Regions from separate parts of the Streptomyces sp. NPDC046876 genome, predicted to be linked through region 2. Evidence: riboswitches for the same ligand, from Rfam matches in the RefSeq annotation. Region 2 holds a riboswitch; the other holds the start of a gene.

Region 1 (3,396 bases), on a different contig from region 2:
TCCACCTGGACATGGACGCCTTCTACGCCTCCGTGGAGCAGGCGTCGAAGCCGAGCCTGCGCGGAAAGGCCGTGATCGTCGGCGGGCTCGGGCCGCGCGGGGTCGTCGCCACCGCCTCGTACGAGGCCCGGCGCTTCGGGGTGCACTCGGCGATGCCGATGGCCCAGGCCAGGCGGATGTGCCCGAACGGCGCCTACCTGTTCCCCCGCTTCACCCTGTACCGGGCGGTCAGCGACGTGGTCATGGGCATGCTGCGGGAGCTGTCCCCGCTGGTGGAGCCGCTCAGCCTGGACGAGGCCTTCGTGGACCTCGAAGCCGGCGGGGTGGCCCGGGACGCCGAATCGGCGCTGGCCACCGGGCAGCGGCTGCGGGCGGACATCCTCGCGGCGACCGGCCTGAGCGGCTCGGTGGGGCTGGCGGGGTCGAAGATGCTGGCCAAGGTGGCGTCCGAGGAGGCCAAGCCGAACGGGCTGCTGCTGATCGAGCCGGGCACCGAGCGGGAGCTCCTCGCCCCGATGTCGGTGCGGACGCTTCCGGGGGTGGGGCCGGCCACCGGGGAGCACCTGCGGCGTGCCGGGATCACGACGGTCGGGGAGCTGGCCGAGGCCGGCGAGGACGAGCTGGTCCGGATGGTCGGGCGGGCTCACGGGGTCGGGCTGTACCGGATGGCCCTGGGGCTCGACGACCGGCCGGTGGTCGCCGAGCGGGACGCGAAATCGGTGTCGGTGGAGGACACCTTCGACGTGGACCTGCACGACCGGGTGCGGATCCGGGGCGAGGTGCAGCGGCTCGCCGACCGGTGCGTGCAGCGGCTGCGGGCCTCCGGGCACTCCGGGCGGACGATCGTGCTGAAGGTCCGGCGCTACGACTTCTCCACGCTGACCCGCTCCGAGACGCTGCGCGGCCCGACCGACGACCCGGCGGTGGTGCGGGAGGCCGCGGGGCGGCTGCTGGAGGCCGTGGACACCACCGGCGGGGTGCGGCTGCTGGGCGTCGGCGTGACCGGCCTGGCGGACTACACGCAGGAGGACCTGTTCGCCCAGTCCCTGGCCGCCGGGGAACCGGCCGCGGAAGGGGAGCCTGCCGGGTCCACAGGGGCTCAGGAGGCGGAGGAGGCCCCTGGGGTGCCCGGGGCGTCCGGGGCCCCGGAGCCGGCCCGTGAGCGGCACTGGGCGGCCGGCAGCGACGTACGGCACACGGTGTACGGGCCGGGATGGGTGCAGGGCAGCGGGGTCGGGCGGGTGACCGTGCGGTTCGAGCAGCCCGGATCGGAGCCGGGCCGGGTCCGCACCTTCCTGGTGGACGACCCCGAGCTGGAGCCGTCCGATCCGCTGCCGCTGGTCGGGGCACCGGCTTCGGCTCCGGCCCCGGCTCCGGCGGGGCCCTAGTCCTCCTCGCGCTCGCTCTTCGCCACGTGGCCGAAATCACTGTGGAAGTCGGAGGGGAGGGAGACGTCCAGTCCGTAGTGGTGGTAGAGCTGCAGCTCCTGCTCGGGGGAGAGGTGGCGGCCCACACCGAAGTCGGGGGCGTCCCTGATCAGGGAGCGCTCGAACGGGACCCGCAGGGTGTCGCCGACCACCTCGCTCGGTTCCAGGGGAACGAAGGCGTCCCGGCTGAACAGGCCGGTCCGGACGGCGGCCCATTCCGGCACGCCCGTGGCGTCGTCGAGGTAGACCTCGTCGACGGTCCCGATCTTGGTGCCGTTGCGGTCGAACGCCTTGCGGCCGATCAGGCTGCGCGGATCGATGTCGGTCTGCACGGTCCCTCCACGTGGTCGCAGCTCCCCGGTAATGACTACAAAAGGGCATATCCGGGGAGGGGGCCACTCGAGGGAGGTCCAGGAACCTCGCTGGTAGGCTGGGTGTCGGCTGCTGACCCTGTGCGGGAGAGTCCTCCACCCAGTTCGACGGAGGCGCCGAAGGAGCAACTCCTCCCCGGAATCTCTCAGGCATACGTACCGCACGGACGAGGCCACTCTGGAAAGCAGGTGCGGGTACCGGGCGCGCAGTACCGGTTCCGCTCCTCACCGACGGTGAAAGCCGGATCCTTCGGGTGACCCCCGCAGGACCCGGTGAAGCTCTCAGGTTGAGATGACAGAGGGGGAGGCCGTCCGGGCGCCCGCGCCGTGGTGCCCCTCGCAGGTCGTACGACCCAGGAGGCCTCCGTACATGACCGCCAACCGCATTCCGCTCTCCCAGCTGGAGCGAGGCATTCCCTTCGAGCAGCGCCACATCGGCCCGGACGCCGAGGCGCAGGCGAAGATGCTCGCCCACGTGGGCTACGGCTCGCTGGACGAACTGACCGCCGCCGCGGTGCCGGATGTGATCAAGAGCGCCGAGGCACTGAACCTGCCCGAGGCGCGGACCGAGGCCGAGGTGCTGGCCGAGCTGCGCCGTCTCGCCGGCCGCAACCAGGTCCTCACCCCGATGATCGGTCTCGGCTACTACGGGACCTTCACCCCGCCGGTGATCCTGCGCAACGTCATGGAGAACCCGGCCTGGTACACCGCGTACACGCCGTACCAGCCCGAGATCTCGCAGGGCCGCCTCGAGGCGCTGCTCAACTTCCAGACCGTCGTCGCGGACCTGACGGGCCTGCCGACCTCCGGCGCCTCCCTGCTCGACGAGGGCACCGCGGCCGCCGAGGCCATGACCCTGGCCCGCCGCGTGGGCAAGGCCAAGGGCAACGTCTTCCTCGTGGACGCCGACGCCCTGCCGCAGACGATCGCCGTGATCGAGACCCGCGCCGAGCCGATCGGCATCGAGGTCGTCGTCGCCGACCTGTCCGCGGGCATCCCCGCCGAGATCGCCGAGCGCGGTGTCTACGGCGTCCTGATCCAGTACCCCGGCGCCTCCGGTGCCGTCCGGGACATCAAGCCGGTCATCGACCAGGCGCACGGGCTCGGCGCGATCGTCGCCGTCGCCGCCGACCTGCTCGCCCTGACCCTGCTCGCCTCCCCGGGCTCCCTCGGCGCCGACATCGCCGTCGGCACCACGCAGCGCTTCGGCGTCCCGATGGGCTTCGGCGGTCCGCACGCCGGGTACATGGCCGTCCAGGACAAGCACGCCCGCTCGCTGCCCGGCCGCCTCGTCGGCGTCTCCGTCGACGCGGACGGCAACAAGGCGTACCGTCTCGCGCTGCAGACGCGCGAGCAGCACATCCGTCGCGAGAAGGCCACCAGCAACATCTGTACCGCGCAGGTGCTGCTCGCCGTCATGGCCGGCATGTACGCCGTCTACCACGGCCCGGACGGCCTGCGCTCGATCGCCCGCCGCACGCACCGCTACGCGGCGCTGCTCGCGGCCGGTCTGACGGCCGGCGGGGTCGAGCTCGTGCACGGCTCGTACTTCGACACCCTGACCGCCAAGGTGCCCGGCAAGGCCGCCGAGGTCGTGG
Region 2 (3,396 bases):
GAAGAGGCGGACGCGGCCGCCGGTGGCGGGTCCGTCGAGCTCGGTCCGGCCGACCCGGCACAGCTGGGCGACGGCGGCCGGGGGCAGCGGGACGCCGACGGCGCCCTCGGGGTTCACGGCGATGCCGAGCTGCGGGGGCAGTCCGCGGGCGAACTCCACGGCCGGGGCGACGGCGAAGTCCATGCCGGGGCCGACGCAGGCGCGGAACTGGCTCTCGGAGCTGTAGACGGGGACGTACGGCGCGCCGCCGATCTCCATGGTGGGCAGGGTCAGGGACGCGCTGTCCGGGCCCCCGCCGCCCGGCAGCGGCACCCACACGCTGCTGCGGCCGAGCGCCTCGACGATCCGCGCGCCGGCCTCCGGCACGCCCAGGGCCGCCCCGAGCACCTGCTCCAGCTCGTTCTCCGGCCACCCGCCGCCCTGCATGCCCGCCTCCGCTTCCCGTTCCCGCACGTGGTGTCGCCCGAAGGGTAGCCCCCCGCGCGGCACCCGCCGTCCCGCCCCCGGCCGCGGGCTGCGGATCCGCGTTCAGGCGGCGCCGCGCGGGTCGGGGCGGAAGGCTATGCGGTCCAGGCGGGCGGCCGCCGCACGGTCGAGCAGCACCACCGAGGCGCAGCCCGCCGGGAGGGGGCCCGTCTCCGCGGCCCGCAGCAGGCGGTCCACCGCCGCGCGGTGGCGGGAGAAGGCGTACGAGGAGACCCCGCGGCCGCGGGCCTCCTGCCCGGCCAGGGCCTCCTCGGGGGACGTGTCCAGCAGCAGCAGGTGCAGGGCCCGGCCGCGGCGCCGGGCGGTCGCGGCCAGCAGGGCGCGCACCCAGCTCTGGGTGCCGCAGTCGTGGACGACCACCGAGGCTCCGGTGCGCAGGACCCGCCACAGCCCCCAGTAGTGCGCGATCCGCACCAGCGGCCGGTACGCGGCGTAGGGCAGGGCCGCGGGCACCCGCCGCTCCCAGCGCTCGCGCACGTCCTGCGAGTCGATCCCGCCCCCTCGCGCGGCCCGCTTGATCAGGGTGCTCTTCCCGCCGCCGGGCAGGCCGGAGACCACGACGATGTCCCCCTCGGCGAAGCCGAGCCACTGCGGTCCGCGCACGCCCCGCCCCCGCAGGTCGCGCACGGGCCCGCCGGCGGCGGCGGGACGGGCTGCCCGCCGCGGCTGCGCGGGCAGCCCGTCCACGGCGCCGGCCCTGGCCCCGCCCGTCGCCAGCGCTCCGAATCTCCGCACGGTGATCGCCTCCCCCCGAATGCGGGTCACAGGACCCCTTGCCCACTGAATGTAAAGAGACGGTAATCCGGCGGCCCCGGTTGCGGCCGGGCCGTCCGACCACCGGGACGGGCGTACGCACGCGGCCGCAGGCACACGACCAGACGAACGCGGCCGTACAAACACGGCCGTACCGCGAATCACACAGTCTTTCGGGGCCGCCCGCCCGATTCCCGGCAGGGCGTGCAATGATGTGCGCCATCTGGACCAACTGCATACCGGCCGCTTGAATCCGCGCGGGAGAGTCCCGGCAGGCCCCACGGCCTCGCCCGGGCGCCGAAGGAGCAAGTACCTCCCTTGAATCTCTCAGGCCCCGTACCGCGTGGATGAGGCAGATCTGAAAAGCGAGCCGCTCCCCCTCCGCCGCGGGCGGAAAGGGGTGTGCTCCACCCAAGGTGCAAGTCGGTGTTCCCCCGGAACTCTCGGCGAACCTCTCAGGTTCCGATGACAGATGGGGAGGAACGTCCTCGTCATGTCATGCCCTGGGACCCGGGAGCCACACCCATGAGCACTGCACCCCGCCTGACCGCACTCGATGCGCTGCACCGTTCGCTCGGTGCGACCATGACCGACTTCGCGGGCTGGGACATGCCGCTGCGGTACGGCAGCGAGCGCGACGAACACAACGCCGTGCGCACCAAGGCCGGCCTCTTCGACCTGTCCCACATGGGCGAGATCACCCTGACCGGCCCCGAGGCCGTCAAGGCCCTCGACTACGCGCTGGTCGGCAACATCTCCACCGTCGGCGTGGGCCGCGCCCGCTACACGCACATCTGCCAGGAGGACGGCGGCATCCTCGACGACCTGATCGTCTACCGCCTGGCCGACACCGAGTACATGGTGGTCGCCAACGCCTCCAACGCCCAGGTCGTCCTGGACGCCCTGACCGAGCGCGCCGCCGGCTTCGACACCGAGGTCCGCGACGACCGCGACGCGTACGCGCTGATCGCGGTGCAGGGCCCGGAGTCCCCCGCCATCCTGGCCTCCCTCACCGACGCCGACCTGGACGGGCTGAAGTACTACGCCGGCCTGCCGGGTACGGTCGCCGGCGTCCCGGCGCTGATCGCCCGGACCGGCTACACCGGCGAGGACGGCTTCGAGCTGTTCGTCTCCCCCGAGCACGCCGTGGAGCTGTGGCAGGCGCTGACCAAGGCCGGCGAGGGCGCCGGCCTGGTCCCGTGCGGCCTGTCCTGCCGCGACACCCTGCGCCTGGAGGCGGGCATGCCGCTGTACGGGCACGAGCTGACCACCGACCTGACCCCGTTCGACGCGGGTCTGGGCCGGGTCGTGAAGTTCGAGAAGGAGGGCGACTTCGTGGGCCGCGCCGCCCTGGAGGCCGCCGCCGAGCGGGCCGCCACGAAGGCCCCGCGCAAGCTCGTCGGCCTGGTCGCCGAGGGCCGCCGCGTCCCGCGCGCCGGGTTCCCGGTCGTGGCGGGCGGCGAGGTGATCGGCGAGGTCACCTCCGGCGCCCCGTCCCCGACGCTCGGCAAGCCGATCGCGATGGCGTACGTCGACGCGGCACACGCCGAACCCGGCACCTCCGGCGTCGGCGTGGACATTCGCGGTACGCATGAGCCGTACGAGGTCGTCGCCCTGCCGTTCTACAAGCGGCAGAAGTAACCCTCGTCCGCCGGCCGAGCCGTCTCGGTACGCAAGACCACTGTTCGTTCGCACTCCCCCGCATCCAGGAGAATCAGGCCATGAGCAACCCCCAGCAGCTGCGTTACAGCAAGGAGCACGAGTGGCTGTCGGCCGCCGAGAACGGCGTCGCGACGGTCGGCATCACGGAGTTCGCGGCCAACGCGCTCGGTGACGTCGTCTACGCCCAGCTCCCCGAGGTCGGCGACACGGTGACCGCGGGCGAGACCTGCGGCGAGCTGGAGTCGACCAAGTCGGTCAGCGACCTGTACTCCCCCGTCACCGGCGAGGTCGTCGAGTCCAACCAGGACGTCGTGGAGGACCCGGCGCTCGTGAACACCGCTCCGTTCGAGGGCGGCTGGCTGTTCAAGGTACGCGTCACGGAGGAGCCGGCCGACCTGCTCTCCGCGACGGAGTACGACGCGCTCACCGCCGGAAACTGACCCACAGGGGATCGAGATGTCCGTTCTGAACACCCCTCTCCACGAGCTTGACCCG

The links. A riboswitch is a leader RNA that binds a small molecule or an ion and turns the genes downstream of it on or off. The one in region 2 is predicted to bind glycine.
Region 1: it holds a riboswitch for glycine, as region 2 does, so the genes downstream of both, gcvP (aminomethyl-transferring glycine dehydrogenase) here and gcvT (glycine cleavage system aminomethyltransferase GcvT) in region 2, are expected to answer to the same signal.

Annotation. Positions count from the first base shown of each region.
Region 1 is NZ_JBEYXK010000139.1:1,759-5,154, reverse strand. It holds gene ABZ924_RS35610 (DNA polymerase IV) at 1-1,388, shown strand, start outside; gene ABZ924_RS35605 (PRC-barrel domain-containing protein) at 1,385-1,759, opposite strand; glycine riboswitch at 1,873-1,970, shown strand; gene gcvP (aminomethyl-transferring glycine dehydrogenase) at 2,169-3,396, shown strand, end outside.
Region 2 is NZ_JBEYXK010000019.1:23,328-26,723, forward strand. It holds gene ABZ924_RS13850 (enhanced serine sensitivity protein SseB) at 1-426, opposite strand, end outside; gene ABZ924_RS13855 (AAA family ATPase) at 529-1,173, opposite strand; glycine riboswitch at 1,488-1,591, shown strand; gene gcvT (glycine cleavage system aminomethyltransferase GcvT) at 1,765-2,880, shown strand; gene gcvH (glycine cleavage system protein GcvH) at 2,961-3,341, shown strand; gene glyA (serine hydroxymethyltransferase) at 3,358-3,396, shown strand, end outside.